Regions from separate parts of the Dyella japonica A8 genome, predicted to be linked through region 2. Evidence: predicted binding sites of a transcription regulator. Region 2 holds the regulator's gene; the other holds the start of a gene.
What was found. Region 2 encodes FliA, which starts transcription of late flagellar genes. Its sites were predicted from a motif close to TAAAGTTTNNCNNNCNNNGGCCGATAA; they were not measured.
Positions count from the first base shown of each region.

Region 1: HY57_RS10195 (methyl-accepting chemotaxis protein) is a predicted target of FliA. The motif match lies at 13,449-13,475, and genes of this name have one in related genera.

Region 1 is NZ_CP008884.1:2,469,081-2,484,486, reverse strand. It holds gene HY57_RS10255 (VOC family protein) at 1-216, shown strand, start outside; gene HY57_RS10250 (AraC family transcriptional regulator) at 226-1,113, opposite strand; gene HY57_RS10245 (CocE/NonD family hydrolase) at 1,318-3,243, shown strand; gene HY57_RS10240 (TetR/AcrR family transcriptional regulator) at 3,361-4,032, shown strand; gene HY57_RS10235 (HlyD family secretion protein) at 4,022-4,993, shown strand; gene HY57_RS10230 (ABC transporter ATP-binding protein) at 5,001-5,930, shown strand; gene HY57_RS10225 (ABC transporter permease) at 5,927-7,018, shown strand; gene HY57_RS10220 (DUF3761 domain-containing protein) at 7,119-7,622, opposite strand; gene HY57_RS10215 (RcnB family protein) at 7,898-8,350, opposite strand; gene HY57_RS10210 (chemotaxis protein CheW) at 8,718-10,229, opposite strand; gene HY57_RS10205 (chemotaxis protein CheD) at 10,244-10,720, opposite strand; gene HY57_RS10200 (CheR family methyltransferase) at 10,713-11,546, opposite strand; gene HY57_RS10195 (methyl-accepting chemotaxis protein) at 11,557-13,254, opposite strand; gene HY57_RS10190 (alpha/beta hydrolase) at 13,648-15,267, opposite strand.
Region 2 is NZ_CP008884.1:4,367,939-4,383,344, reverse strand. It holds gene fliR (flagellar biosynthetic protein FliR) at 1-452, shown strand, start outside; gene flhB (flagellar biosynthesis protein FlhB) at 463-1,599, shown strand; gene flhA (flagellar biosynthesis protein FlhA) at 1,610-3,703, shown strand; gene flhF (flagellar biosynthesis protein FlhF) at 3,847-5,274, shown strand; gene HY57_RS18620 (P-loop NTPase) at 5,289-6,212, shown strand; gene HY57_RS18615 (RNA polymerase sigma factor FliA) at 6,214-6,990, shown strand; gene cheY (chemotaxis response regulator CheY) at 7,125-7,532, shown strand; gene HY57_RS18605 (protein phosphatase CheZ) at 7,529-8,170, shown strand; gene HY57_RS18600 (chemotaxis protein CheA) at 8,369-10,321, shown strand; gene HY57_RS18595 (flagellar motor protein) at 10,324-11,064, shown strand; gene motD (flagellar motor protein MotD) at 11,079-12,230, shown strand; gene HY57_RS18585 (chemotaxis protein CheW) at 12,283-12,744, shown strand; gene HY57_RS18580 (AI-2E family transporter) at 12,833-14,770, shown strand; gene HY57_RS18575 (SphA family protein) at 15,055-15,406, shown strand, end outside.

The DNA.
Region 1 (15,406 bases), 1.9 Mb from region 2:
CAGCCCGATCAGACTGACGGCCGGGAGACGCAATGCCCTTATGTCGTCGTCACGGACTGCAAGGCCCACTACGAACAGGCGAAGGCCGCCGGCGCCGTCATTGTCGACGACTATGCCGAGAAGGATTACGGCGGCGCTGGCTACAGCTGCCGCGACCTGGAAGGTCACCTGTGGTCGTTCGGCAGTTACGACCCGTGGGCCGAACACGGCCATTGAGGCGCCGGCTCAACAAGGCGCGACGGGCAGGTAAATATCCGCACGCAGCGCGGCCTCCGGCACGACCTCCGGATCGTCCATGAACTGCCGGAACGGCAAGGCGTCACGCAGCTGGTAGCCGCTGTCCGGCAGCCAGCGGGCAATGAGCCGGTCGGTCAGCACGCCAAGCCGATCGTAGGAGCCCACGTGGCGCCAGCGTGCCCACAGCCCGCCGCCCAGCTGCAACGCAAAGGTGTCGCCATCGGCCGCTACGTCGCCACCCTCGAAGGCCAGGGCGCAGTCAAACGCGCCCTCGTCGAGGGCGGCATCCGGCCCACCGTCGTGCGGCACGCCGTAGAGGCTGCGCATGCGTTCGAGCAACCCATGGTCGGCGGCCCATGCGAACAGCCGTCCATACGCCTGGTCCAGGTCGCGATGATCGCCCACGTAGCGGGTCGCCACCACGCGGAACGGCTCCACCGACACCACCTCTACCCTCAGGGCAGGCTCGCCCGCGTCATCGCGTGGCGCCGGACCACGCAGCCGCTGCATCGCCGCCTGTAACAGCGCCTGCTTCCCGCGCAGCTCGCTCGGCGTCGCGTCGAACGCCTGCCGGAACACGCGGGCGAAGGCTTGCGGTGTCTCGTAACCTACGGCCAGCGCGGCCTCCGTGACGCGTTCTTCCGGTTCAGCCAATAGCTGCAAGGCACGCAGCAGACGGAGGCGCGCGACGGTCTGCCCCACGGTCTCGCCCGACAGCGCCCGATAGATGCGGTGGAAATGGAACGGCGACAGATGCGCCGCCTCGGCCAGTTGCGCCAGATCGGGCAACGCATCGCCCTGCGCCACGGCGGACTGCAGCACGGCGACGACGCGGTCGATGCGTCGCAGGTAATCCTGTCGCGTGTTGGCTTTCATGGCCGGGCTTCCTGGTGTGGTGACGGCCAGTGTGGCCGGCGCAAACCGTGGCCGCGTTCCCATTCTTGCGCATTCGCGCGCGTGCCGCCCTTATAGGCAGGAAGTCATGCTGGGAGGACGATGACAGCTCGCTTACAGTCAATCCCCGACCACCCTTCCGCTTCGCTCACCGCGCCGGCCTCACGCCGGCCGCCTGGAGGATCCATGCCCAGCCGCCGCACCTTGCTTGCCTTCGCCACGCTCGCCTGCTTCAGCGCCGCCCTCGCCCACGCGCAAACGACGCCACTGACCCCGGACGTGCCGCAGAAAGCCTTCGTCGCCGATACCGCCGGCTACGACTATGTGAAGCGCGAGGTGATGATCCCCATGCGCGATGGCGTGAAGCTGCACACCGTGATCGTGATTCCCAAGGGCGCCCACAACGCACCCATCCTGCTGACGCGCACGCCATACGACGCCAGCGGCCGCACCGAACGCTTCGTCTCGCCACACATGGACGCCACCCTGCCGCAGGGCGACGAGGTGTTCGTGCATAGCGGCTATATCCGCGTGTTCCAGGACGTGCGTGGCAAGTACGGCTCGGAGGGCGAGTACGTGATGACGCGCCCGCTGCGCGGCCCGCTCAACTCGAGCGACGTGGACCACTCCACCGACGCGTACGACACCATCGACTGGCTGGTGAAGAACCTGCCCGAATCGAACGGCCGCGTGGGCATGCTCGGCTCCTCGTATGAAGGCTTCACGGTGGTGATGGCGCTGATCCATCCCCACCCGGCGCTCAAGGTCGCCGCGCCGGAAAGCCCCATGGTGGACGGCTGGATGGGCGACGACTGGTTCCACTACGGCGCGTTCCGCCAGACCAACTTCGACTACATCCACGGCCAGACCGCGCAGAAGGGCAAAGGCGGCGGCGTGCCACGCGTGGGCTACGACGACTACAGCAACTTCCTCAACGCCGGCTCCGCCGGTGACTACGCGCGCGCGCATGGCCTGGAACAGCTGGCGTTCTGGCGCAAGCTCGACGAGCACCCGGCCTACGACGCGTTCTGGCAAGGCCAGGCGCTGGACAAGATCATGGCGCAGCAGCCTCTGAGCGTGCCCACCATGTGGCTGCAGGGCCTGTGGGACCAGGAAGACATGTGGGGCGCCATCCACAGCTACGAGGCCACCGAGCCCAAGGACAAGGGCAACGACAAGAACTTCCTCGTGATGGGCCCGTGGCGCCACAGCCAGGTGAACTACGACGGCCGCGCACTCGGTCCGCTGCAATGGGATGGCGACACCGCCCTGCAGTTCCGTCGCGACGTGCTCAAGCCGTTCTTCGACCAGTACCTGGTGGCAGGTGCACCCAAGGCGAACACGCCGCCCGTGCTGATCTACAACACCGGCGAAAACCATTGGGACCGCTACAAGTCGTGGCCGCTGAGCTGCGACAAGGGCTGCGCCCACAAGCCCAGGGCGCTCTACCTCGGCGCCAACGGCTCGCTGTCGTTCAACGCCCCTGCCGCGGATAGTGCGAAGTACGACGAATACGTCTCCGACCCCGCCAAGCCCGTGCCCTACCAGCCGCGCCCGGTGCATTTCGCCGACCACGATGCGTGGACACGTTGGCTGGTCAACGACCAGCGTTTCGCGGATGGACGTCCGGACGTCCTCACCTACGTGACCGAGCCGCTCACCGCACCGGTGCACATCGGCGGCGCCCCGGAGGTGAACCTGTATGCCTCCACCAGCGGCACCGACAGCGACTGGGTGGTGAAGCTGATCGACGTGTATCCGGACACGGTGCCGTCCAATCCGGAGATGGGCGGCTACGAACTGGCCGTGTCGCTGGATATCTTCCGCGGCCGCTACCGCACCAGCTTCGAGCATCCCGCAGCGCTCACGCCGGACCAGCCGTTGCTGTACAGCTTCGGCCTGCCGACCACCAACCATGTGTTCCAGCCGGGCCACCGCATCATGGTGCAGGTGCAGTCCAGCCTGTTCCCGCTGTACGACCGCAACCCGCAGACCTTCGTGCCGAACATCTTCGATGCAAAGCCGGCGGACTATCAGAAGGCCACGCAACGCGTGTGGCACACGCCGGGCACGGCAAGCTCGATCAGCCTGCCGGTGGTACCCAACGGCTGACCGCCCCGCCTCCTGCCCCATCAGGCCGGCCCCGTGCCGGCCTTTTTTGTGCCCCAACAGAACCACCACCCGTCAATGACTTGAAATTAATTAAACATATGATTAATTATATGGGCCATGACCAAGCCCATCCGCCCCAGCCACGCCCGCCAGCCACGCCGCGCCCCCGGCCGCCCCGGCACCGACAGTCCTGACCTGCGCGCCACGCTGGTCGAGGCGGCACTCGCCTGTTTCGTCCGCGATGGCATCGCGGCCACCTCGCTGCGTGGCATCGCCGCCCAGGCCGGCGTGACGCCCGCCATGCTCAACTACTACTTCGGCAGCAAGCTCGCCCTGCGCGATGCGATCTTCGAGGAGCGGCTGATGCCGGCGATCATGCAGCTGCGCGAGGGCATCGCCGGTGCCGGCGACGACGTGAACGACCTGGTCACGCGCTTTGTCAAAGGCATGCTGGGCGTCGTCGACGCCAACCCGTGGCTCCCTTCCCTCTGGGTGCGCGAGGTGCTGTGCGAAGGTGGCGCACTGCGCGATGTGCTGCTCACGCGCATCGGGCCCGACCTGCCGCGATTCCTCGCGGGCCGCTTCGCCGAGGCGCAACGCCAGGGGCAGCTCAACCCGTCGCTCGATCCGCGCCTGCTGGTGGTCTCCCTGATCGGGCTCACCATGTTCCCGGCCGCCGGCGCGCCGATCTGGCGGCAGATCTTCCAAGCCGATCTCAACACCGACGTACTCGCGCGGCATGCACTCGCGCTGCTTGGCCATGGCATGGAGCCCCGTCATGAAAACTGAGCGCCGCTTCCACGCCGCACTGGCCGCCTGTTCACTCGCGCTGGCCGGCTGCCATCCCGCGCCGCCCCAGGTATTGGGAACGGTGGAATTCGACCGCATCACCCTGCCCGCGCCGGCGGCCGAGCACATCGTGGCCATCGACGTGCGCGAGGGGCAATACGTGCCGGCCGGCACGCGCATCATGCAGCTGGAAACCACTCGCACGCAGGCCGCGCTGGACAACGCACGCGCCGACCTGAAGCAACAGCAGCAAGCGCTGCTGGAACTCGAGCGCGGTCCACGCGAAGAGCAAATCCGCCAGGCGCGCTCCAACCTCGCCGGTGCACAGGCGCAGGCACGGGATGCCAACGCCTACTACCAGCGGCTGGCCGCGCTGTCGCTGCAACGCTACATCTCGGCAGCGGACCTGGACCACGCGAAGGCATCGGCAGGCAACGCCGATGCCGCCGTGGCCGCCGATCGCGCGGCGCTGGACCAGCTCATCAACGGCTCGCGCGTGGAAGACATCGCGCAGGCACGCGCCCTTGTCGCCGCGGCAGGCGCCAACGCCGCATCGCGCGCGGTCGACCTGGAAAAGCTCGACCTGACCGCGCCGCGCGACGTGCGCGTGGACAGCCTGCCTTACAAGCTGGGCGACCAGGCGCAACCGGGCACGCCACTGGTCATCCTGCTGGCCAGTGACACGCCCTACGCGCGCGTCTACGTGCCCGCGGCGCTGCGCCCTTCGATCCAGGTGGGCGACGAAGCCATCGTCACCCTGCACGACGGCAAGCGGCAGTTCCGCGGCAAGGTCCGCATGATCCGCAGCGAGCCGACCTTCACGCCCTACTACGCGTTGAATGGTGACGACGCCACGCGGCTCAGCTATCTCGCCGAAATCGCCCTGGGCACGGATGCGCGCGAGCTTCCACAAGGCTTCCCGGTGGCCGCCGAATTTCCCGGCAAGCACGTCCATGACTGACACGGCCATCCATGCACGGGGGTTGACCAAGCGCTTCGGCGCGCTGGTCGCGGTGAACAAGGTGGACCTCGATGTCCCCCGCGCCTGCGTCTACGGGTTCCTCGGACCCAATGGCTCGGGCAAGTCGACCACCATCCGCATGCTGTGCGGACTGCTCACGCCGGGCGCGGGCGAGATCGACGTCTTGGGGCTGGCGATTCCGCGGCAGGCCGAGGCCCTGAAGCGGCGCATCGGCTACATGACGCAGAAATTCTCGTTGTTCGACGACCTGTCGGTGCGGCAGAACCTGGAGTTCCTCGCCACCGTGCAGGGCCTGTCGCGCCACGACACCCGCCTGCGCGTGGACGAACTGCTCAGGCGCTATCGCCTGAACGACCGCGAAGAACAGCTCGCCGGCACCATGAGTGGCGGCCAGAAGCAGCGCCTGGCGCTGGCCGGCGCCATCGTGCACAAGCCCGAACTGCTGTTACTGGACGAGCCAACCAGTGCGGTCGACCCGGAATCGCGACGCGACTTCTGGGAGAAACTCTTTGAACTCGCCGATGCGGGAACCACCATCCTCGTCTCCACGCATTACATGGACGAGGCCGAGCGCTGCCACCGCCTCGCCATCCTCGACAACGGCAACCTGGTGGCCGACGGCCAGCCCAAGGAGCTTACCGAAAAGCTGCGTGGCCGCACCTTCGTCGTACACGCCGACTCGCCGCGACGCGTGAAGGCGGCGCTGGATAGCCATCCGGACGTGTTGAGCGTGGCGCAGATCGGCAACGAACTGCGCGTCCTCATGCGACGGGACGACGTTTCGCTGGAAGCGTTTCGCCACAGCCTGGACGGTGTGGACGCCAGCACGGACGTCCATACCGTGCCGCCGAATCTCGAAGATGTATTCGTAGTGGCCACGCGCAACCCTGGACAGGGCGAGGAGCGGGCAGCATGAATCTCCGGCGGCTACTGGCCATCATGGTGAAGGAACTGCGCCAGCTCCGGCGCGACCGCGTGACGCTGGCCATGATCATGGGTATGCCGGTCATGCAGCTGCTGCTGTTCGGCTACGCGATCAACCTCAACCTGCGCTACCTGCCGGCTGCCGTGGTGGACCAGGCACAGACCTCCGGTTCGCGCGCTGCCGTGCAGGATCTGCTGGCCAGCGGCGTCATCGAGATCAAGGCCAGCGCACAATCGCCCCAGCAGCTGGTGGACCTGTTGCGCGAAGGTCGCATCAGCGTGGGTATTGCCGTTCCTCCCGATTTCGAACGCCGCAAGCTGGACGGCCGCGAGGCCATCCAGGTGATGGTCGACGGCAGCGACAACGTGGTGCAGTCGGCCGCGGCGCAACTGACGCAGTATTCGCTCGACCAGCCGTCCGATTTCCATGCACCGGCGCAGACGCCGATCAGCGTGGTGAGCTTCTACAACCCGGAACGGCGTTCGCCGGTCAACATCGTGCCCGGTCTCATCGGCGTCATCCTGACCATGACCATGGTGCTGTTCACGGCCGTGGCCATCGTGCGCGAAACCGAACGGGGCAACATGGAGTTGCTGATCACCACACCGGTGAGCCGCACGGAACTGATGATCGGCAAGGTGCTTCCCTATGCCGCCATCGGGCTGGTGCAGACCACGCTGGTGTTGTTGTTGGGGCTATGGCTGTTCCGCGTGCCCTTGCGCGGCAGCCTGTGGGACGTCTACCTCGCCTCGGTGTTGCTGATCCTTGCCAACCTGTCGCTGGGCCTGCTCATCTCCACCCGCGCGCGCTCGCAGTTCCAGGCGATGCAGATGACGTTCTTCGTGTTCCTGCCATCCATCCTGCTGTCGGGCTTCATGTTCCCGTACGCAGGCATGCCGGTGCCGGCGCAGTGGGTTTCTGAGGCACTGCCGTTGACGCACTTCATACGGCTGATTCGCGGCATCATGCTGCGCGGCGCCGACCTGGGCGACCTTTGGCAGGATGGCGTCGCGCTGCTCGCCTTCATCGCGATCATGCTGACGCTGGCCATCCGGCTGTTCCACAAGCGACTGGATTGAACCGCGCCCAGTGGGGCATGCCCGATAGAAGATGGCCCGATAAAAGAGTGCCCAATAAAAAAGGCCCGCTTGCGCGGGCCTTTTCTTCATGCGGCAGGCGTTACGGCGTACACGTCTTGCCGTGGTCCGCGTGGTAACCCTTGGCCTTGGCGTCGGCTTCGCTCATGTACGAGCCGGCCTTGGTCTTGCCGTACCACTTGTCACCCTGGCAGTGATAGACCTTGCTGCTGTTGTTCACCCACACCAAGCCCGGGCCACCGCCCGGCGCGGCGGTTGCCGGCGGCTCATTGCCCGCCGCCTTGGCGCTCTTGCTGGCAGGTGCAGCCGCCGGAGCGGGCGCCGCTGCAGGAGCTGCGGCTGCCGGCGCGGCTGCTGCCGGAGCGGCTGCAGGCGCTGCGGCCGGTGCGGCGGTCGCCGCCGCGGTGTACCACTCCTTGACGCCCTGGTGACCCGAGCAGGCACCCTTCTTGGTGGCGTGGTTCGTGTAGCTCCCGTCCTTGCACTGCCCCGTCGAGCCTGCCGGCGCGGCGGACTGCTGTGCATAGACGGCCGGTCCGGCCAACAGACCCGCGAGCATGATTGCCATCAAACCATAGGACTTCATCTTCGATCCCTCCCGTACGATTTCGCCTGCCCCATGGGAAACCTATCCCGCGCGGCGGAACATGTCCCCCTGCCCTCGCCAGCCGCCATCGCGGATTCACCGCGATGGCGTGACGTCCTTCAAGCGCCGTGGCGCCTGTGTGAACACTATGCGCCAGACGCATGACGCTTCATCACGCTGCCTCAAACCTCGTTCATCTGGCGTGATGCCATTCCGTAAAAACCTGCGAAACAGGCCGCGTGACGCATTACGCGTCACGCGGCCCTGAGCACTCATCAGTGGTTGATCACCAGGTCGGCAATGATGCCGGTAGCGACGGCGACCAGCAGGAAGTCGCCGGTGTCGCTGCGCACCCACACATGGTCCGGCGGCGGCGGCGCCAGGCGGTACGCGCGGTAATCCACGTAGTAGCGCTGGTCGCGGTAGTACTCGGCGGGAACGTAGCCACCGCGGTGGTACCAGCCCTCGTGGTTGCCGCGATCGTGCACGATCACGTAGTCACGGCGGTCGTGGTCGTGGTCCCAGTCACGCCCATGATCACGGTCGCGGTCATGGTCACGGTCGTGATCGTGGTCGCCGCGGTCATGGTCGTGGTCGCGATCATGGCCATGATCGTAGTAGCGGTCATGATCCTGGCGGTCATGGTCGTCGTACTGAAACGGCGCGGCGGCAACGGTGGTCGAAACCATCACCGCGCCAAGCATCAGTGCGAACAGGGTCTTCTTCATGCGAACTCTCCATCGGGTCACGCCGTGGGTCAGGGCACGCCCCCTGGCGCACTTTTCCACGGCGGCGCCATGATGAGTTTCGCAACGATGCACGATGGGTGAATCCGCTCGCAAAATCGACGCATCGCCACGACGCAAGTTCATGCGTTGAAGCAGCGTTCGGCCTCGCCGGCGAACCGCCTTCGTCGTACTTCGCCATTCCCCGGAAGTGCCATCCCTGGCCAACCCTCGCCGCGCTTGCGCAAAACCAGGGGACATCCCAACCTGGAGCCTCTCAACGCTATTCGCGTACCCTCGCCTTACCCTGCCTGGAGGGTGAAAGCTGCCGGCGAGAGCCACGCGAATAGCGTAGACAGGCCCCCATCGCTCAATGCACCGCCATGCCGCCCAGGCGCGCCTTCAGCGGCGAGGCGTCAAGCAGGAGCAGCGTGCGCTGGTCGGCCAGCTCCACCACCTCGCGCATATCGTCGCGCAGCGAGCGGTCGATCTGGTTGCGCAACACGCCCGGCACGCCGATCTTGTCCGCGGCATCGATGGTCACGATGTTCTCGATGGCGTCCACCACCAGGCCAAACTTCTCTTCGTCGTTCTCCACCACCAGTACCTTGGCGGCCTGCAGGTTGTCGTATCCCTTCATGCCGTAGAGCGCGCGCATGTCGATGATGGTGACCAGCTTGCGCCGCAGGTTGAGGATGCCCCGCACGTAGTCGGGCGCTCCCGGTGGCTGCATCACGTCCGGCGGAAAATCGATGACCTCACGCAACTGGTCGATGCGCATGCCCATCAGCTGGTCGAGCCGGAACGTCACGTAGGTTTCGCGCGCGCCACTGCGGCGCTTGCCCTGCCCCCGTTCCGCGGAGGACTCCACCGCGTACAGTTCGCGGTGGCCGCGCGTCAGGTCGGCCACGATCGCATCGCTCAACAGTGCCGTTTCGTCGATCAGCAGGATGTCCGGCGTATCCTCGCGGCTGATGCACCCCGTGAACAGCTGCGGACGCTCGGCGCACAGCGACGGTATGGCCAGCAACTCCTCGTCACGGTAACCGACGATGCTTTCGACATCGTCCACCAGCAGGCCAAAATCCATGTCCTTCTGGCGGAGCACCACGATGCGTCGCGGGTCTTCGAAATCGCCCGGCGCCATCGTGGCCGCGGCCGCACCAGACAGGCCAAGGAAGCGGGCGAAGTCCACGACCGGCACCGTATTGCCACGCAAGTTGAGCATGCCCAGGCACAACTCGCTGGCGAGCACCGAGGTGAGCAGTTCCGGTACGCGGATGATCTCGTGAATGGCCCCCATGGGCAGCGCGAGGCGTGCGTCGGCCACGCGGAACGACACCCCCTGGCGGCGCTGACCCAGCACCGCGCGCTGGCGGGCTGGCTCCGATGCCGCGGCATCGCCCTTGGGCATCGGCATGTCGCGCAGCCGATGCAGGGCGTCCACGTTGAGGATCTGCAGGATGCGGTTGCCGCCGTCGAGCTTCAACGCGCCGCCGATCATCGACGAGCCGCCTTCGCCCTCGCTGAACATCACCTTCTGCTCCGCGGGAATGCGCAGGATTTCGCCGGTCGCGTCGAACAGCAGGCCGACGCGGCCCTGCCGGAATTCGACGATGGCGATCTTCGCCACGTGGTGCGCTCCGCGATCGGGCAGCTGCAGTAGCTGGCCGAGATGGATGATGGGTATCAACCGGCCACGCAGGTTGAAAAGGCCCAACAGGTAGGACGGCCCAAGCGGCACCTGCGTGACGACGGAGGGGTAGTTCACCACCTCCTGCACGGACGCAACGGGAAGCACCAGCTCGGTGTCGCCCAGGTGGAACGAACCGAACATCTCGGTAGCGTCCTGCCGGGCAGGTGAAGCGTTGGAGGATTCCATGGCAATGCTCCGGTTCACGTCGTGCGGCCAATCGTGCGGACCGCGAATTGGTGTTGCGCGCAGTCGATCACGAGCTGGCGGCCACTCTCACCGCCCACGTCGACGTGCACGACCCTGATCCTTGTTTCGGCAAGCAGGCGCTGCGCCATGCGCGCATTCTGCTCACCGATCAAACCGTGGCGCGGTATGGTGATGTGCTGAACCATGCAGGCACCGCCCGCGATGACCGCTTCCACTTCATCCTGGCACTTGCGTTCCAGGCCCATCATGGACATCAAGGTCGGCATGGCGCCGGTCACGTACTTGGCACCTTCCAGCGGCGCCGCGTGCGGCGACTCCGGCAACAGGCAATGAGCCATGCCGTAGATCCCCCGTCGACGCCAGAGCAGGCCAATGCCCACGCACGAGCCGAGGATGGCGCGCAGCACGTCGTTGCCGCTGCCCAGCCTTGCCTCGCACATGCGCACCTGGATGTCCTGCCCGTCAGGCATGCACGCGCTCCTGACGCCGATAGATCAACGGCAGCTCGAAATCAAAGCCGACATTGAGCCGCGTCAACGACTCCGATTCGCCGATGACCAGCACGCCAGCCGGCGCCATCGCACGACGCACGTTCTCCAGCACGTTGCACTGCCCCTGTTCGTCGAAATAGATCAGGACGTTGCGCAACAAGGTGATGTCAAAGCGCGAGGCACCATCCAGGCGCCGGTGCAGATGGTGTTCGCGGAACACCACATGGGCCCTCAACGACGGCGCCACGAGATAGCCACCACCACTGGCCTGAAAGTACTTCGCGAACAACTCGGGCCTGCCACGCCGCAGCCCCTCGATGCTCTTGCCCTGGTAGTGCCCCGACTTGCCCACCGCAAGCACGTCGCTGGCGATGTCGGTGGCCAGGATCTGGTATTTGAACGCCGGATGCCGCTCGCGAAACTCCTCGCACAGCATGGCCATGGAGTAAGCCTCCTCGCCGGTGGAAGCGGCCGCGGACCACAGCTGCAGCGTGGCGCCGTGGTGCTGCCGGTACCACTCTGGCAGCAGCTGCTGCCAGAAGTGGTCCCAGATGCGAGGCGTGCGGAAGAACGAGGTCTCGTTGGTGGTCACCAGGTTGATGAAGGCGCTCACTTCGTCCGGCCGCTCGTCCAGCACCGCCAGGTAGTCGCGGTACCGGCCAAGCTCCAGCGCCTGCAGGCGGCGACGCAGGCGTCCCTGCAGCAATGTCCATTTGCGCTCCGCCATATGGATGCCCGTATGGCGGTGAACCTTGTCCAGCAGGGCGCGCTGCGTGGCGACGTCGATCTCGTTCTCGATGTCCATGGCCGTTCCTTCAGACCACGAAGCGTTGCACGGTCCGGTTCAGCTCCTCGGCGCCCTGCGTGAGCGAGGTGGTGGAACGGGCGATGGTGTCGCAGGCCGCGGCCGACTTCTCCGTCTCTTCCGCCACCTGCTGGATCGCCGTGCTGACTTCGCGCGCCGCCACCAGCTGCTCGTCCGCACCGCAGGAGATCTCGGAGATGGCCTGGGTGGTGCGGCTGACGCCGCCGACGATCTTCTCGAACGCCTCGCCCGCCTGCTTGGAGATCTCGCTGCCCTGCGCCACGCGCTTCACCGACTCGTTGATGAGCTTGGAGATTTCCTTGGTGGCCTGCGAGGAGCGCTCGGCCAGTTTGCGCACTTCGTCCGCGACCACCGAAAAGCCCAGGCCGTGCTCGCCGGCGCGGGCCGCCTCGATGGCCGCGTTGAAGGCCAGCAGGTTGGTCTGGCTGGCGATCTCGCCGATCACCTTGATGATCTCGCTGATGTCTTCGGACGACTTGTTGATCAGGTCCATCGCCTCGATGGAACGTGCAATGGCCTTGGCGCCGCGCTCGGCTTCCTGGTGCGTGTCCTTGGCCAGCTGGTCGGCGCTGCGCGAGTTGGTAGCGATGGAGTTGATCGACGCGGTAAGTTCTTCGATCGACGCGTTCATTTCTTCCACGGTGGCGCCCAGCAACTGTGCGCCACTGGCGACGGCGCTGGCCCGGCTGGCGATCTCCTGCGAGCTGCCGGAGAACCCGCCCGCCGAATCGACCACCTTGCCGATCACGGCGCGCAGGTCGCCCATCATCTGCTGGATGCCGTCCGCGAGCTGATCGATGGGATCGCTGCCTTCCACGCACACTTCGCCGGTGAGATCGCCTTCCGCCGCGCGGCGCACGGTCTTGAGCAGTTCCTCCACCTTGCGCTGGTCTTCGGCGGCGCGGCGCTTCACCCTTTCTTCCAGCTCCACCTGCGCGGTGACATCGGTGGCGAACTTCACCACCTTGCACAAGCGGCCGTTGCCGTCGTAGATCGGGTTGTAGCTGGCCTGAATCCAGATCACGCGACCACCCTTGCCCAGACGCTTGTAGCGGCCGGCATCGAATTCGCCGCGATTGAGTTTGGCCCAGAATTCCGCGTAGGCGGGACTGGCCGTGTAGCTGTCCTCGCAGAACATGCGGTGGTGATGGCCCTGGATCTCTTCCAGCGCGTAGCCCATGGCCGAGAGGAAGTTCTGGTTGGCCGTCAGCACCTGGCCGCCAAGATCAAACTCGATCATGGCCTGGGCCTTGTTGATGGCATCGACCTTGCCCTGGAACTCGGCCTTCTCCTGCCGGCTCGCGGTGACGTCGGTGGCGAACTTCACCACCTTATAGGGCTTGCCGCTGTCATCGAAGACCGGGTTATACGATGCGTTGATCCACACTTCCCGGCCGTCGCCGGCGATGCGCTTGTATTCGCCGCGATCGAGAATGCCCTTGGCCAGGTTCTCCCAGAACTTCTTGTACGCGGGGCTGGCCGCGTAGGCCGGCTCGCAGAAGATGCGATGGTGCTGGCCGCGGATGTCCTCCAGCGTGTAGCCCAGTGCATTGAGGAAATTGTCGTTGGCGGTGAGGATCTTTCCTTTCAGATCGAACTCGATCACTGCCTGGACGCGATGGAGCGCTTCGTTGACCGCGCGCAGCTCATGCGGCTCAAGCGGCATATCCGGTGTTTCTTTACCCATGATCCCTCTCCCTCGTTGGCAAGAACACGGACGCGGTGGCCCGGTGACATTGGCGCGTGGGGAGGATCCGTCCGGCTAGCTGCCCTGCGAGACCAACCATGTCCCGGCGACTCGCAGACAGGCGGTGACGTGCCCTCGCGTCGCTGCTTGAGCATCACCGGCAACCTGGATGTTTCCTTCCCCTGCGTTGAGCGCTATCGGCGTGGCGCAGAGGGTCTTTAGGCGCGGCGTCGCGTGGCATGCCCGCGACCTGCGTGAGATTCGTGAGGTTTCTCGCGAGATCGGTTCAGCCGTCCGAACACTCGCGGCCGTTGGATCGAGACAATGTGATCCGGCGCCCAAAAAAAACGGGGCCGCGAGGCCCCGCTCTTACTAACAGCCTATGCCTTAAGGCTAGGGTGCCGCAGCGCGCTTCAGGCTCGATTGCGGACGTGCCACCGCGTACATCTCCCACGCGATCTGCTTGAGCAGCGCCGAGCGATCGTTGCCCACGGCATAAAGATCGAAATGCGTCTTGTCGGGCAGGAAGCGGATGTCCGAATGCGCGTGCAGGCCATCGAGCACCGCTTTCAACCGGTGCGCGGCGCCATCGAGGTAGAAGGTGTCGGCCGTTCCCACGATCAGGTGGATCTTGCCGTCCAGGTCGGGCGCAAGTTCGGGCCAGTGATCCTGCAGGCGGCGCGCGATGTCGTAGTGGTCACGCCAGTAGTCGACCACGCCGGGATCCACCTCGCCGGTATCGCGATCGAACATGGGCAGCGGACGGCCATCCTTGCCGCGCGGGGAGAACACCCATTCGAACGAGGCAATCTGCCCGCCGTAACTGCCGAGCACCCGCTCGACCTGCGCGAACTGCTGGAAGGTCGCGAGCACCTTGCCCTTGTCGCGGATCAGCGGATAGGACGAACCATCGGCCTTGCGGTACACGTTCGCGTGCGGCGCGTAGAGGTCGATGCCGGTGAAGTCGTGGAAGTCGCTGGGATCGGGCGAGGTGGACCAGGTGCCACCGAATACCTTCGGATAGCGCGTCTGCAACCACAGCGTGGCCCAGCCGCCGGACGAATGGCCATTGAGGAAACGGCCGGATGCCTTCGCGTCCATGCGATACATCGATTCCAAGTGCGGTATCAGTTCCTCGGTAAGCGCCTTGCCCCACGGACCGTTGTTCACCGAGTCGGCGAACTCGTGCGTACCGGTGGGGGACGACTCGTCGAGGTAGACCCAGATCATCGGTGGCATCTCGCCCTTGGACATCGCCAGCCAGGTGTTGGCCATGCCGCCGATGAAGTGATCCAGGCCACCGCCGAAACCATGCGTGAAATACACCACCGGGTAGGTCGTGCGGGCCTTGGCGTCATAGCCCGGCGGCAACAGCACGAACCCGCGCATGTGGATGGGGCGCCCCCAGAACGCGGTGAGTGCGGGGCTGGTGAAGTCGAGGTCCTGCACGTGCCTGCGCGCCTCGGGCAAGGCATCACGCATGGCCTGTGGGGCCGACGGCGGCAGCACCCAGGCGTCGTGTGCGGGCACGACCGTGGCCAGTTTCAGTGTCGGCACGTTCGTCGACGGCAGGTGCAGCTTGACGACTTCGCTGACCAGGTCGCCGGTGGCCCGTCCGGTGTAGTTGTAGCTGTGGTTGGTGTCCAGCACCGCCTGCACGTAGTAGTCGCCGGGAGGCAAGCGGGCAAAGGCAGCGGGATAGGCGTGATCATCGGCATCGATGTCTACGCCCTTGCCAGCCACCAGCCGCCCGGCTTCCCGCGCTGCCACGCTCACCTGGTCGGGCCTGAGCGGGTCGAAGTCCACCTCGGCCACCTTGGCCTTCCCGGCATCTGCCTCGGCCTTGGCCGCGGGCTCGGCGAACACCAACAGCCGCCCGGAGGCCACCTCGGTGCCAGCGACACCCAGATCGACATGGAAACGTTGCCGGACGCTGACTCCGTCGGCTGACGCACAGCCCACGACCAGTCCCAGGCACAGCAGGACTCCGAACTTCAGTCGGTATGACGACATGACCCCTCCCAGTGGTTATCCCTTGGGGACGGTCTGAACAAACGGCGCTTTTGCTCGTCATTCCAGCCTTCGCTGGGATGACGAGCAAAATCAGAGCATCCCTGGTGGCGAAACATTCGGGGCTTTCGGCCCCAATGTC
Region 2 (15,406 bases):
TGGGTTTTGCGGAAACGGTGGACCCGCGCGGCGGTGGCAGTTCGCCGGTGCTGAGCCAGTTCTACCTGCTGATGGTGACGCTGCTGTTTCTGGCCATGAATGGGCACCTGCAGCTCATCTCGCTGCTGGCCGACAGTTTCCGCGTCCTGCCGCCGGGCCAGCCGGTGATCGGCACCAACGGTCTGTACGCCGTGGTGGCCTTCGCCACGCACCTGTTCGGCGGTGCGGTGCGCGTCGCCTTGCCGGCCATGACCTCGTTGCTGATGGTGAACATTGGCTTTGCCGCGATCAGTCGCGCGGCGCCGTCGATGAATCTGTTCGCGGTGGGCTTTCCCATCACGGTCACCCTGGGTTTCATTGCGCTGTGGTTGTCGATGCACAGCGTGCCGGGTGCGTTCGAGTCGCTGCAGACCAGCGCCTGGACGCTGATGCACGAACTGGCGGGCGGTTGAGGAGCCTGCCATGTCGGAACATGACGAACAGGAACGCACCGAACAACCTTCAGAAAAACGCCTGCGCGAAGCGCGCGAAAAGGGCGATGTTCCCCGCTCACGCGACCTGTCTGGCGCCGTGGTGGTGCTGGCCGGCGTGGCCGCCCTGATGAGCGGCGGCGAAGGTTCGATGCTGCATGTGCGCCGCATCTACAGCCTTGGCCTGAGTTACGGGCGCGACGCCTTGTTCAGCGACCAACTGCCGGGCCGCGTGCTGTCCATGGCCATGCACGAGGCGTTCGCGCTGTTCGCGCCGGTGGCCTTGGCCACGGTGCTCGCCGCGCTGGCCGCGCCCGTATTGCTGGGCGGCCTTAATTTCAGCGCCGAGGCGTTGCAGCCGAAGTTCGAGCGGCTCGATCCCATCGCCGGCCTGGGCCGCATCTTCGCCATGCGCGGCCTGGTGGAGCTGGGCAAGTCGCTGCTGAAGCTGCTGCTGATCGGCGGTGTGCTGCTGATGGTGCTCAAGGGCTGGCAGAACGACCTGATGTCCACCGGTCGCGGCGAAGTCGGCGCGGGCACGGTGAAGGCCATGAGCCTGCTCGGCCATGGCGCGCTGCTGTTCGGCTCCATCCTTGCGTTGATCGGCGGCGCGGATGCGCTGTACCAGAAGTTCGACCACACCAAGCGCCTGCGCATGACGCGCCAGGAACTGAAGGATGAGGCGAAGGAGAGCGACGGCAACCCCGAGCTCAAGGCGCGCGTTCGCCAGATGCAGTTCCAGATGGCGCGCAGGCGCATGATGCAGGAGCTGCCCAAGGCGGACGTGCTGGTGACCAACCCCACGCACTTCGCCGTGGCCTTGCGCTATGACGAAGGCCGCATGGGCGCACCGCGTGTGATCGCCAAGGGCATGGACGAACTGGCCATGCAGATCCGCCTGGTCGCCTCCAGTCATCGTATTCCCGTGGTGGAAGCGCCGCCGTTGGCACGCGCTTTGTATGCCACCACCCAGCTCGATCGCGAGATTCCTTCGACGCTCTACGTCGCCGTGGCGCAGGTGCTCGCGTACGTGTTCCAGCTCAAGCAGGCGGTGTCGCGCGGCGAGCCGCCGCCGACGGCGCCGCAACCCGATGTCGATCCGGACCTGATGGGTCCCTACAAGTTCTGACGGAAACACCATGGCCAACGCTACTGCCCTCGGCAATCTGAAGTCCCTTGGCCGCCGCGGACTCGGCGCGCCGGTGATCATGCTCGCCGCGCTGGCGATGATGATGCTGCCGCTGCCGCCTTTCATCCTCGACATGCTCTTCAGCTTCAACATCGCGCTGTCGCTGGTGATCCTGCTGGCGGTGATCTACGTGATGCGCCCGCTGGAATTCGCCGCGTTCCCCACCGTGGTGCTGATGGCGACCCTGCTGCGACTGGCGCTGAACATCGCCTCCACCCGCGTGGTGCTGCTGCACGGCCATGACGGTCCCGGCGCGGCCGGCAAGGTGATCGAGGCCTTCGGCGAGTTCGTCATCGGCGGCAACTTCGCCGTGGGCCTGGTGGTGTTCGCCATCCTCACCATCATCAACTTCGTAGTGGTGACCAAGGGCGCCACGCGCGTGTCCGAAGTGACGGCGCGCTTCACCCTGGATGCCATGCCCGGCAAGCAGATGGCCATCGATGCCGACCTCAACGCCGGCCTGCTCAACCAGGAACAGGCACGCGAGCGTCGCCAGGAAGTGCGCGAGGAAGCGGACTTCTACGGCTCGATGGACGGTGCCTCCAAGTTCGTGCGTGGCGACGCCACGGCGGGCATCCTGATCCTGATCATCAATATCGTCGGCGGCTTCTTCGTCGGCATCCTGCAGCACGGCCTTTCCGCCGGCGAGGCAGCCAAGACGTACACGCTGCTCACCATCGGTGATGGCCTGGTCGCGCAGGTGCCGTCGCTGATGCTGTCCATTGCCACTGCCGTGATCGTTACGCGCGTGTCCAAGTCCACCGACATGGGCAAGCAGCTGGTAGGCCAGCTGTTCGGCCAGCCGCGCGCACTGGCCGTGGCCGGCGTGGTGCTGGGCGTGATGGGCCTGATCCCGGGCATGCCGAACATCGCCTTCCTGCTGTTGGGCGGCACCTGCGGCGGCGCCGCGTGGCTGATGATCAAGCGCGAGCGTGAGGCGCAGGAACGCGTAGCCAAGGCCGCCGCCGACGTGCCGCCGCCGGCCGCCCCCCCGACGGAGCGCCTGGAGCTGGGCTGGGAAGACGTCGCCAGCGTTGATCCACTGGGGCTGGAAGTGGGTTATCGACTCATTCCGCTGGTGGACACGCACCAGGGCGGCGAGCTGATGGGCCGCATCAAGTCGGTGCGCCGCAAGCTGTCGCAGGAGATGGGCTTCCTGGTGCCGGCGGTGCATATCCGAGACAACCTGGACCTGGGCCCGAACACCTATCGCGTGACCCTGATGGGCGTGCCGATGGGCGAGGCCGAGGTGCACAACGATCGCCTGCTGGCGATCAACCCCGGCCGCGTGCAGGACGGCCTGCAGGGCATTCCCACGCGCGATCCGGCGTTTGGCCTGGAGGCCCTGTGGATCGAGCCGGGCCAGCGCGAGACCGCGCAGAGCCTGGGCTACACCGTGGTCGACCCGGCCACCGTCATCGCCACGCACCTTTCGCACATCCTGCAGAGCCACGCGCACGAGCTGCTCAGCCACCAGGACGTGCAGCAGTTGCTGGACCGCCTGGCCCAGACCGCGCCGAAACTGGTGGAAGATCTGGTGCCCAAGCGTCTGTCGCTGGGTGTGGTGGTCAAGGTCATGCAGAACCTGCTGGCCGAGCGGGTGCCGATCCGCAACATGCGCTCCATCGTCGAATCCTTGGCGGAACACGCCGGCCAGAGTCAGGATCCCGGCGCGCTCACGGCCGCCGTGCGCGTGGCGCTGGGGCGCCAGATCGTGCAGGAGATCTCGGGGCTGGGCACGGAGATCCCGGTCATCACGCTGGCGCCGGAACTGGAGCAGATCCTCATGGGATCGCTCGCCAATGGCGGCGTGGCGGGCGCCGCGGTGGAACCGGGCCTGGCAGACCGCCTGCAGCAGGGTGTCGCCGACGCCGCCCGCAAGCAGGAAATGAGCGGCGAACCGGCGGTTTTGCTGGTCGCGCCGCAGCTCCGTCCGTGGCTCGCGCGCTTCACCCGTCATGTGGCACAGAACCTGCACGTACTGGCCTACAACGAAGTGCCGGACAACCGCCGAGTGCGTTTGGTGCAGGCGCTGGGCCGTTAAACGAACAGACGAGCGAAGGAATGAGGGATGCGTAGCGAAGGCGCAACAAGCCGGCTTTCGGGGGCTGCGGCGAACGGCATGCAAGGCATGGCCGTGCGTTCGGGCCACGCACTGCTCGCCACCGTGTCGCGGAGCCACAAGGCATGAAGATCAAGCGTTTCGTGGCCCCTGACATGCGCCAGGCCATGCGTGCGGTGCGCGAGGACCAGGGGCCGGATGCGGTCATCCTGTCCACCCGCCGGATGGATGACGGCATCGAGATCATCGCCGCTGTCGATTTCGACGAAGCCCTGGTTCGCGAAGCGGCACGCCACGGCGCCCCGCTGGAAGTGGAAAACCGCGCCGTCGCTCCCGCGCCGGCTGTCGAGATGAAGACGGTTGCCGCGCGACGTTCCGACGTCACGCCGCCGCCGCTGCCGACGGCCAGCCGTCGCGACGACGAAGGCGTGACGGTGTCGCTCTCGCGCCGCGCCATGCCGCCCCGCGTGGAACCGGTGGCCGAAGCGTCCGTGGTCCGGACCGTGGAAGCCCCGGTCACCCCGGCCAGCCGGGCCGTCGAGCCAAAGCCCGCGATGACCGAAGCGGCGCACGCGGGCGATGCCGCCGACGTGCCGGCCTCGATCCACCCGCTGCTCGAACGCGCCCTGCAGGACACCGCACGTGTCCGCGCCGAACTGGGCAGCCTGCGCGACCTGCTGGAGACGCAGCTGTCGAGCCTGATCTGGAACGACATGGAGCGCCGCCAGCCGATGCGTGCCCGCATCCTGCGCGAGATGACCCGCCTGGGTATCGAGCCGGACGTCGCGCGCCAGCTGGTGGGCGAGCTTCCCGTCGAAATCAACGCCGAACAGGCGCGTTACCTGCCGCTGGGCGTGTTGAGCCGCAGCCTGTCGATCAGCCCGCGCGACCAATCCGAGCGTCGCGGCGTCACCGCGTTGGTCGGTTCCACCGGCGTGGGCAAGACCACCACCATCGCCAAGCTCGCCGCGCGCGCGGTGATGCGCCATGGCGCATCGCAGGTCGCGCTGGTGAGCACCGACCATTACCGCATCGGCGCGGCGGCGCAGCTGGAACACTATGGCCGCCTGCTCGGCGTGCGCGTATATCCCGCCTACGACGCCGACAGCCTGCGCCACGTACTGGAGCTGCTGCGCGGCCATCACACCGTGCTGGTGGATACCGCCGGCCTCGCCGGTGGCGATCCGCGCCTGGCGGAACAACTGGACGTGCTGCGCAACGGTGGCGACCTGCGCGCCTGCCTGGTGCTGGCGGCGAACGCGCACGCCTCCTCGCTGGACGAGGCCGTGCGCGCCTACCTGCCGGTGCAGCCGCACGCCTGCATCCTCACCAAACTCGACGAGGCCCCCAGCCTCGGCGGCGCGCTGTCGGTGCTGATCCGTCACCGTCTCGCGCTCGATTACATCACCGACGGCCAGCGCGTGCCGGAGGACATCGCCACCGCCGATGCGCGGGTGCTGGTGTGCCGTGCCGCGCAGGTGCTCAAGGGCAACACGGCGGCGGATGACATGGTCATGGCGGATCGTTTCGGACTAGCGGTGGCAAGCGCATGAGCGGTGTTTTCGCAATGAACCAGGCGATGGGGTTGGAGAGCATGTTGCGTGCGCTGACCGAACGACATAGCCGGCAGGCGCCGGTGCAGGACCAGGCCTATGGACTGAGCGGGGTGGCGCCGCGCAAGCGTTGCCGCGCCATCGCGGTCGCCGGTGGCAAGGGCGGCGTGGGCAAGACCACCGTATCGGTGAACCTGGGCATGGCGCTCGCCAGGGAAGGGCGCCAGGTGATCCTGCTCGACGCGGACATGAGCCTGGCCAACATTGACGTGCTGCTGGGCCTGACGCCCACGCGCCACATTGGCCACCTGCTGGACGGCAGCTGCACCATCGACGAGCTGCTGATGCCCGCGCCGCACGGCCTGAAGGTCGTGCCGGCCGGCTCGGGCACGCGCCGGCTTGCCCAGCTCGGTGCCGGCGAGCACGCGGCGGTGATCCGTGCCTTCGACGATCTGATCACGCCGCCGGACTACCTGGTGGTGGATACGGCCGCCGGGTTGTCCGACAACGTGGCGATGTTCGCCGCGGCGGCGGACGACGTGGTGGTGGTGGTGTGCGACGAGCCGGCCTCGCTGACCGATGCCTACGCCTTGCTCAAGGTGCTGAGCCGCGATTTCGGCGTGCGCCGCTTCCGCATGGTGGCGAACATGGTGCGCAACCTGGGCGAGGCCAAGCAGTTGCACCAGAAGCTCGCACGGGTGTGCGACCGCTTCCTGGACGTGGCGCTGGAATTCATGGGGCATGTCCCGCACGACGAACGGCTCAAGCAGGCCATCCGCCGCCAGAGCGCGGTGGTGGATCTGTGGCCGTCGAGCCGTTCGGGGCAGGCATTCAAGCAATTGGCGGGTGCGGTCGATACATGGGGTGAACCCGAGCGACTGGGCCTGGACCGCATCGCCTTTTTCAGCAGGCAGGCCGCAGTAGCGACGGGGTGGTGACATGAGCGTGGCTTCCGAATATCTGCAGCTGCAGCGGCAGAGTGCCGACGAACTGGTTCGCCAGCACGCGCCCCTGGTACGCAGGATCGCCTATCACCTGATGGGTCGCCTGCCGCCCAGCGTGGACGTCAGCGACCTGATTCAGGCCGGCATGATCGGTTTGCTGGAGGCTGCCCGCAATTTCACCACCGGCAAGAACGCGAGCTTCGAGACGTTTGCGGGTATCCGCATCCGTGGCGCGATGCTCGATGAATTGCGGCGCACCGACTGGACCCCACGGTCGGTGCATCGAAAAGTGCGCGAAATGGCGGAGGTCGTTCGTCAGATTGAAATCGAAACCGGTGCGGATGCCGATGACGCCGAAGTGATGCGGCGACTGGGCATGGGTGCCGAGGAATATCACCAGGTGCTGGCGGATGCCGCGAGCGCGCGCCTGCTCAGCCTCTCCGCGCCGGACGACGCGGACGGTGGCGCGGCGTTCGACGTGGTCGACGGCGACAGCCTCAGCCCGGCCGACAGCGTCGAGCACGAAGGCATGCGCGAGGCGCTGGTGGAGGCCATCGGCAGTCTGCCGGAACGCGAGCAGCTGGTGATGTCCCTGTATTACGAGGAAGAGCTGAACCTCAAGGAGATTGGCGCGGTGCTCGGTGTGACGGAGTCGCGCGTGTGCCAGATCCACGGCCAGGCCATCGTGCGCTTGCGTGCGCGCATGAGCGGTTGGCATGAGGGGCAGGCCGAGAGGTCAGCGAAACAACGCAAGGGAACGAAAGGCATGTAACACGGGCGCGATCGCCGGAGCGGAAGAGACGGGCTCTCGGTTCTCGCAGCGCGGCGGCCATCGGGTTGGCGCCCAGTACAAGCAGTCGTTTCAGCAACCACATCTAGCCAAGTGACGCGCAGCGGAGAAAGCGTTTGGACAAGAATATGAAGATCCTCGTGGTGGACGACTTTTCCACCATGCGGCGCATCGTTCGCAACCTGCTGGTCGAGCTCGGTTTCAGCAATACGCTGATCCAGGAAGCCGACGACGGCGAGAACGCGCTGACCATGTTGCGCAACAACGCCTTCGACATGGTCGTGACCGACTGGAACATGCCCAACATGACGGGCATCGACCTGTTGCGCGCCATCCGCGCCGAGCCTTCGCTCAAGGGCATGCCGGTGCTCATGGTCACCGCGGAAAACAACCGCGACCAGATCATCGCCGCCGCGCAGGCGGGCGTGAACGGTTACATCGTCAAGCCGTTCACCGCCGTCACCCTGCAGGAAAAACTCAGCAAGATCTTCGAACGCCTGGCCGCCAGCGGAGCCAACGCATGAACGCACAAGTCTCCCTGCTAGCCGGCGAATCGATGCCGCAGGAACTGCACGATCTTCTCAACAGCACCGACGGTGCTGCCTTCGAACAGGCGCTCGACGTGCTGGTACGCCAGCGCGAGCAGCGCCTGTTCCGCGCCCTGGGCCTGCTGGCCCGCGACCTGCACGATGCCGTGCGCCGCCTGGGCGGCGACCTCGCGCAGGAAGGCGTGCCGGGCAGCGTCGCCGACGCGCGCAAGCACCTGCAGGACGTGCTGGAAATGAGCTCGCAGGCCGCGCACCGCACGCTCGACTTCGCCGAGCGCATGCGCCCGCAGGCCGAGACGCTGGCCGCCAACGCCAGCGCGGTGATCGAGGGCACGAGCGAAGGCGACGTTGCCCACGTGCTGGCCACGCAGGCGCAGTCGTTCGCCAACGAATACCGCGAAGGCATGGCCGATTTCGTGGTGGCGCAGTCGTGGCAGGACCTGTCCGGCCAGCGCATCAAGAAAGTCGTGAACTTCATCGGCAGCGTGGAGAACTCGCTGCTGGAACTGGTGAGCCTGACCGGCGCGCTGGCAACGGGTGAAGCCGCCGCGGGCCCGGTGAAGGTGACCAGCCAGGACGAGGCGGATCGCCTGCTGAGCGAATTCGGTTTCTAAGAGCCTGGTCATGATCTCGGTATGGCGGCTACTTCCTCACCGTCATCCCCGCGAAAGCGGGGATCCAGTGACTTTGGCATGGCGTGAAAGTCACTGGATGACCAGCCATCCGGCTGTTGATGAAGCGCCTCCCGCTTTCGCTGGAATGACGGTGAAGCAATGCCGGGTTCATGAACAAGCACCAAGGACACACGCCTGATGGATCCCACGCTGGACAGCGAGCTGCGCAACGATTTCCTGGTGGAAGCCGGGGAGCTGGTGCAGCGCCTGGGTGAACAGTTGATCGGGCTGGAAGGCTCGCCGCGCGACGCCGAGCTGCTGAACGCCGTGTTCCGCGCGTTCCACACGGTGAAGGGCGGCGCAGGGTTTCTGGCCATCGAGCCGATGGTGCAGTTGTGCCATCACGCCGAGGACCTGCTCAACGTGGCGCGCAACGGGCAGCTGCTGCTCGATGCCGCGCGCATGGACGCACTGCTCGAAGCGCTGGATCTGCTCAACGACATGATGGCCGCGCTGGCCGGTGGCCAGCCGATGGCGATGCCGCCGCAGGCGCTGCTGCAGCGCTTGATGCCCGGTGCGGCGGCTCCCAAGCCGGTGCCCAAGCCCGTCGCTCCGCCGGTGGCGCCGCCGCCCAGTGACGGCACCATTGACGATTCGGAATTCGAGGCCCTGCTGGACAGCCTGTATGGCACCGGTGGCGCACCGGGCGCACCGGCGGCGGAATCGTCCTCGGGCAGCATCACCGACGACGAATTCGAGGCCTTGCTGGACAATCTGCACGGCAAGGGCGGCATGCCCGGTGCGGTGGAAGCGCCGGCGGCGGCCACCACGGCCGGCACGATTTCCGACGACGAATTCGAGTCGCTGCTCGACAATCTCCATGGCAAGGGTGGCGTGCCGGGCACGCAGGCATCCGCACCGGTGGCCGCTCCCGCGCCGGCGCCCGCTGCTTCGGCAAAGGCCGCAGCCCCTGCGCCGGAAAACACCGTGCGCGTGGACACCGCGCGCCTCGATGCACTCGTGCACCGCGCCGGTGAACTGGTGCTGGTGCGCAATCGCCTGCTGAGCCTCGCGGCCAAGAACGGCGACGAAACGCTCGAACTGGCCGCCACGGAACTGGATCGCGTCGCCGACGCCCTGCAGAACGCCGTACTCGGCATGCGCATGCAGCCGGTCGGCCGCTTGTTCCAGCGTTTTCCGCGCATCGTTCGCGACCTGTCGCGCCAGCTCGGCAAGGACGTGGAATTGGTGCAGGAAGGCGAGGGCACTGATCTCGACCGCAGCCTGGTCGAGGCGCTTGCCGACCCCATGGTGCACCTGATCCGCAATGCGCTCGACCACGGCCTGGAAATGCCGGAAGAACGCGAGCGCGCCGGCAAGCCGCGCAAGGGCAAGGTGACGCTGGGTGCGAGTCAGCGCGGCGAGCGCATCGTTATCACCGTGTCCGACGACGGGCGCGGCATGAATCCCGAGGTCCTGCGCCGCAAGGCGGTGGAGAAAGGATTGATGGACGAGGCGCAGGCCTCGCGCCTTACCGAGAACGAATGCTACGAAATCATCTTCCGCCCCGGCTTCAGCACGGCGGCCACCGTCTCCGACATCTCCGGTCGTGGCGTGGGCATGGACGTGGTGAAGACGCGCGTGGTGGAACTGGGCGGCACGCTTTCCGTGCGCTCACAGCTGGGCAAGGGCAGCACGCTGGAATTGGCCGTGCCGCTGACGCTGGCGATCCAGCGCGTGCTGATGGTGCGCGTGGGAGCGCGCCTGCTCGCGCTGCCGCTGAGCAACGTGGACGAGGTGTTCGAGCTGGCGCCGGGCCAGCAGCAACAGCTCGACGGCCGCGCCGTGGCCTCGCATCGCGGTCGCGCGCTGGCGCTGGCAGACCTTGGCGGCTGGGTCGGCGTGGAAGGCCCGTCGGGCCGTCACGTGGTGGTGCTGCACATCGGCCACATGCGCCTGGGTTGCCTGGTGCACGAGGTGATCGGCCGCGAAGACGTGATGGTGAAACCGCTCGGTCCCCTGTTCGAAGGCGTGCCCGCCGTGGCGGGTGCGACGGTTACCGGCGACGGCCGTCTGGCGCTGGTGATGGATCTGGCCGGTTTGTCCGGCGCAGACGGTCAACTCCTCCCCACTCTGCGTGTGAATAGCTGACCATGGACCTGGTAAGTCTCATCGGCACGATCCTGGCGTTCATCGTCATCATCGTCGGCACCGTCCTCAAGGGTTCCAGCGTGGAAGCGCTGTGGAACCCGGCCGCGTTCGTCATTGTGTTCCTGGGCACCATCGCCGCGTTGCTGGTGCAGAACTCCGGCAAGGTGCTCAAGCACGCCATGTCGATGTTCCCGCTGGTGTACAAGCCGCCGCAGCATCAGCCATCGGACCTGATCAGCCGCATCGTGGGCTGGAGCGAGATTTCGCGCCGCCAGGGCCTGCTGGGCCTGGAACCGCAGATCGATTCGGAAAGCGACACGTTCGTGCGCAAGGGCCTGCAACTGCTGGTCGACGGCAGCGAGCCGGAGGCCATCCGCGGCGTGCTGGAAGTGGAAGTGGGCGCGCGCGAGCATCACGACCTGGCCGGTGCGAAGGTATTCGAGAACGCCGGCATCTTCTCGCCGACCATGGGCATCATCGGCGCGGTGATGGGCCTGATGGCGGTGATGCAGAACCTGGCCGACCCGAGCAAGCTCGGCCACGGCATCGCCGCCGCGTTCGTGGCCACCATCTACGGCGTGGCGCTGGCCAACCTGCTGATGCTGCCGATGTCGGCCCGCTTGAAGGCGCTGATCCACAAGCAGACGCAGATGCGCGAAATCCTGATCGAAGGCCTGGTCGCGATCGCCGAAGGCGCCAACCCGCGCCAGATCGAAGCCAAGCTTCAAGGCTACCTGGCGTAACCGGGCGCAGCATCGTGGCCAGGAAGAAAAAACATCACGAGGACCACGTCAACCACGAGGCATGGGCGATCCCCTATGCCGACCTGATGACGCTGCTGCTGGCCTTCTTCGTGGTGATGTACGCGGTCTCCGTGGTGAACGAGGGCAAGTACCGCGTGATGTCCAACTCCATCATCGAGGCGTTCAACGGCTCCAGCCACGTGATCGCCGCGATGCCGCAGACGCGTGCGCAGCCGCACAACGTCGATCCGGCCATTGCGTCACCGCAGTCCCGGCCGGGCGCTGCCACCACCCCGGTGAGCGTGCCGATTCCAGCGCGCCCGCAACTGGTGCGTGTCGCGGATTCGCGCTCGGGCTCGGAGTCACAGGAGAAGCGCAACTTGGAATCGATCCGCGACCAGGTGCAGCGCGCGTTGCAGCCCCTGATCGACAAGCAGATGGTGATCGTGCGCAAGACCACGTCGTGGCTGGAGATCGAGCTGCGCACCGACATCCTGTTCGCCAGCGGCGCGGCCAGGCTCTCGCCCGAGGCGAACGACATCCTCGACAACATGGCGTCCATCCTCAAGCCGTTTCCCAATGCGGTGCGCATCGAGGGCTATACGGATGACCGTCCCATCAATACCGCGCTGTATCCGTCCAACTGGGAGCTGTCCGCCGCGCGCGCCGCGAGCGTGGCGCGACTGTTCTCCGAGCAGGGTGTGGATCCGTCGCGGCTGGGCATCATGGGCTGGGGCGAGTACCGGCCCAGTGCCGACAACACCACGGCGGACGGTCGTAACCACAATCGCCGCGTGTTGATCGTGGTGTTGAGCGAAGAGGACGCGCCCAAGCGCTTCCTCAACGACCTTCAGAACGGCCAGCTGACGGCGGACGATCGCGGTGCGCCCGCGCCGTCCGTGTCGGCAGCGCCCGCAGCGCCCGCTGCCGTGGTCGCGGTGGCACCGGCAGCCGGCAAGTCCGCACCGATCGTGGAAGTGGTGGCGCCCAAGCCGGTGGAAGACGCGCCGGTGAACAAGGTCATCCTCGCCAGACCCGTGCGCACCGCGCAACAGGACGGCGATGCGCGGCCGGATCTTGCGCCGCAGGTTTCCCTGCCCGATGTCGCCGCCGGTGCCATCAGCGTCGGCGGCGCGCGCGTGAGCTCGCCCGAGCATGGCCCGTGAATTGCATATTCGTCGTACCGGTCGCCAAGACCAGAGCAGGGGAGAGCGTGTCATGACCCAGGGACACAACACCGAGGACTGGCTGTCCTTCCGCATCGGCGGGCAGTGGTATGCCGCGCCGCTGACGCAGGTGAGCGAAGTACTGCGCGACGGCGAGCTCACGCCCGTGCCGGGTGCGGCCGCTGACCTGCTGGGCATTCGCCATCTGCGCGGACGCATCGTGCCGGTACTGGACGGGCGGCGTCGCCTCGGACTCGACGAGGAAGGGCGGGTGGACCCGTTCCAGGTGCGCCTGGTGATGCTCTCGCACGGTCCGCACCTGGTGGGCATCCGCGTGGATGCCATTGGCGACCTGTTGTCGGCCAAGGCGGCCGACGTTGCGCCACCGCTGCCCGGCGGCGCGGCGCGCGAGGATGACCCCGTGCAGGGCGTACTGCCCTCGCCGAACGGCTTCGTGGCCTTGCTCGACGTTCGTCGGCTGTGCCGCCTGCCGCTGGAGCACGAGGCGGCCTGATCCATCCGTCACCGGTCGAGGCTATCCTTGCGGCACCCCCGGGGCCATCCGTCTGCCCCGCCCGTGCCGCGATGGATAGGAGCCGCCCATGTCGTCGCAAGCCCCCGCATCGCCTGCCGCCTCGGCCAGCCAGCGCGCGGTCGTCATCGTCGCCGCGGCCTGCGTGCTGGCACTGCTGTACTTCGGGCGGGAGGTGCTGGTGCCGATCGTCCTGGCGGTGTTTCTCAGCCTGTTGGTGGCGCCGTGGGTGCGCCTGTCCCGTCGCGTCGGTTTGGGCCACGGCGCGTCAGTGCTGATCGCCGTACTGGCGCTGGTGGTCGTGGTCTCCGGCCTGGCCACCATGATCGGCACCCAGGTGGTGCACGTGGCGCGCAGCCTGCCGCAGTACGAAGTGACCATCCGCACCAAGGTGAAATCGCTGCGCGAGGAGACGCTGGGGCGGCTGGATTTCCTCCAGGGCGAACTGGGCAAGGTGATCGACGGCGGTGGGCAGGGCGCCGCGCCGGCACCCGCCGGCACGGCCGCACCGGCCTTCGTGGCGCCGCCCTACCTCACCAACGCGCCGGCCGAAGCCAAGCCAGCGCAGGCACCGGGCAAGACATCCTCTCCGCCACTGGCGTTGCTGACGCGCGTGTTGTCCACCGCGTGGGTGCCGCTGGAAACCGCGGGCATCGTGCTGGTGGTGCTGATCTTCGTGTTGCTGGAGCACGAGTCCCTGCGCGATCGCTTCATCCGGCTGGCGGGTGGCACCGACCTGCGCGCCACCACGGCGGCGATCAACGACGCGGGCGAACGCCTGTCGCGCTTCTTCATCTCCACCTTCTCGGTGAACTTCAGTGTCGGCGTGGCGATCTGGCTGGGCCTCACCGTGATCGGTGTGCCCAGCGCGCCGCTATGGGGCGCCCTCACGGCAGCCCTGCGTTTCGTGCCTTACATCGGCGTGTGGCTGGTGGCGGCCCTGGTGAGCCTGTTCGCGGCGGCGGTGGCGCCGGGCTGGTCGTTGCTGGCGATGACGATCGTGCTCTACCTGTTCGTGGAGATCGTGGTGTCGCAGCTGATCGAGCCCTTTCTCTACGGGCACACCACCGGCCTGTCGCCGCTGGCGGTGGTGGTGGCGGCGATCTTCTGGAGCTGGCTGTGGGGGCCGGTGGGCCTGCTCATGTCCACGCCGCTGACCCTTTGCCTGGTGGTGGCCGGCCGGCACGTGAAGGCGCTGGACCTGCTCAACGTGCTGCTTGGCGACGCGCCCGCGCTGACCATGCCGCAGCGCGTGTACCAGCGCGCGTTGTCGGGCGATGCGAACGAGATCCTCAGCGAGGCGCGCGACTTCCTGAAGCGCAAGAGCTTTGCCGCCTATTGCGATGCGGTGTTGCTGCCGGCGTTGCAACTGGCGCGCGTTGATCTTGGGGCCGGTGCGATCAGTACGGTGCAGCAGACCTCGGTGAAACGCACCATCGTGACCGTGGTGGAAGCGCTGGACAGCCACGAGAGCAAGTGGACGCGCTGGCGCCGGCGTGCCTCCGTGCTGGAGGACGCGAGCATCGGCCGCAGCCTGCGCCTGCATCGCGAGGAGGCTTACGGTCGCTGGCAGGGGCCGCTTGCCGTTCCGGCCGGCTCGGTGGTGTTGTGCCTGGGGCTGGGCTCGGTTGCCAACGATCTGTCCGCCGAGCTGCTCACGCGCATCCTGCGTGACCTGCACATCGATGCACGCCATCTTTCCATCGATGATTTCACTGCCTTCGACGCGGAGCCGCATCCGGATGCGACGCCCAATGCGGTGTCGATGGTCTATGTGGTGAGTGCCAACCCCGCCGCCGAGCAGGGCGCTTTCGACGATGCAGTGGCTATGGTGCGTGCCCGCATTCCGGGCGCGTGCATCGTCGGCGTGCTGTTCCCCGAACCGTTGGCGACGGTCGAGACCGCGCTACCCGCCAACGCGGACGTCAATGAAGTGGTGAGGTCGCTGGAGCAGGCCGCGCAACAAGCCATTGCGCGCATTCCCGAGAGCGGTGCCGCTGTGGCCTAAGCCCCGGACGACGGCATCACGCCGTCGACATCGTGGGTCGCCGTAGTGCATCGGCGCACTGCGCGGGGCAGGCGGAAATCGTAAGCAGGCCCCAAGGGTATCGGCGCGTCGCCGGTTCCTTTTCATGGCATGAAACTGCCGCGAGGTTTCCGTATTTATACGTAATCCACATAGGTGGATTTTCGCTTGTTCGCCATCGCACAGACGGCCACGCTGACTGTGTAGTCGGGGTTACCTGACGCAAGCATCTGGCGTTTCCTGTCATTGCCAATGGCGATCATTGTATGAAGCGACTTCTCTCGGGTTTCCTTGTCCTGGCCATTCTCGGCAGCCTTCCGGCGCACGCGACAGAAGGCGGTGTCGGACGTTCGATTACCGGCCTGCAGGCCGCTTCGTACTCCGGGCTGGTACCGCCTGCGTCCGGGTGGAACTGGCAGCTGGGCTATGCGTACTACAAGGGTGACATCAGCGGTTCGAAGGAAGTCCCGCTGACCGGTGGTGGTTCGTCGCTGGGCATCAGGGCGGAGTTCCAGCTCTTCTCGGCGGTGGGCATGTATATCTGGAACACCAAGCCGTCATCGTGGAATTTCGCCTCGATGGTCGACCTGCCGTTCGCCTACGTGGGGGCGACCGCGG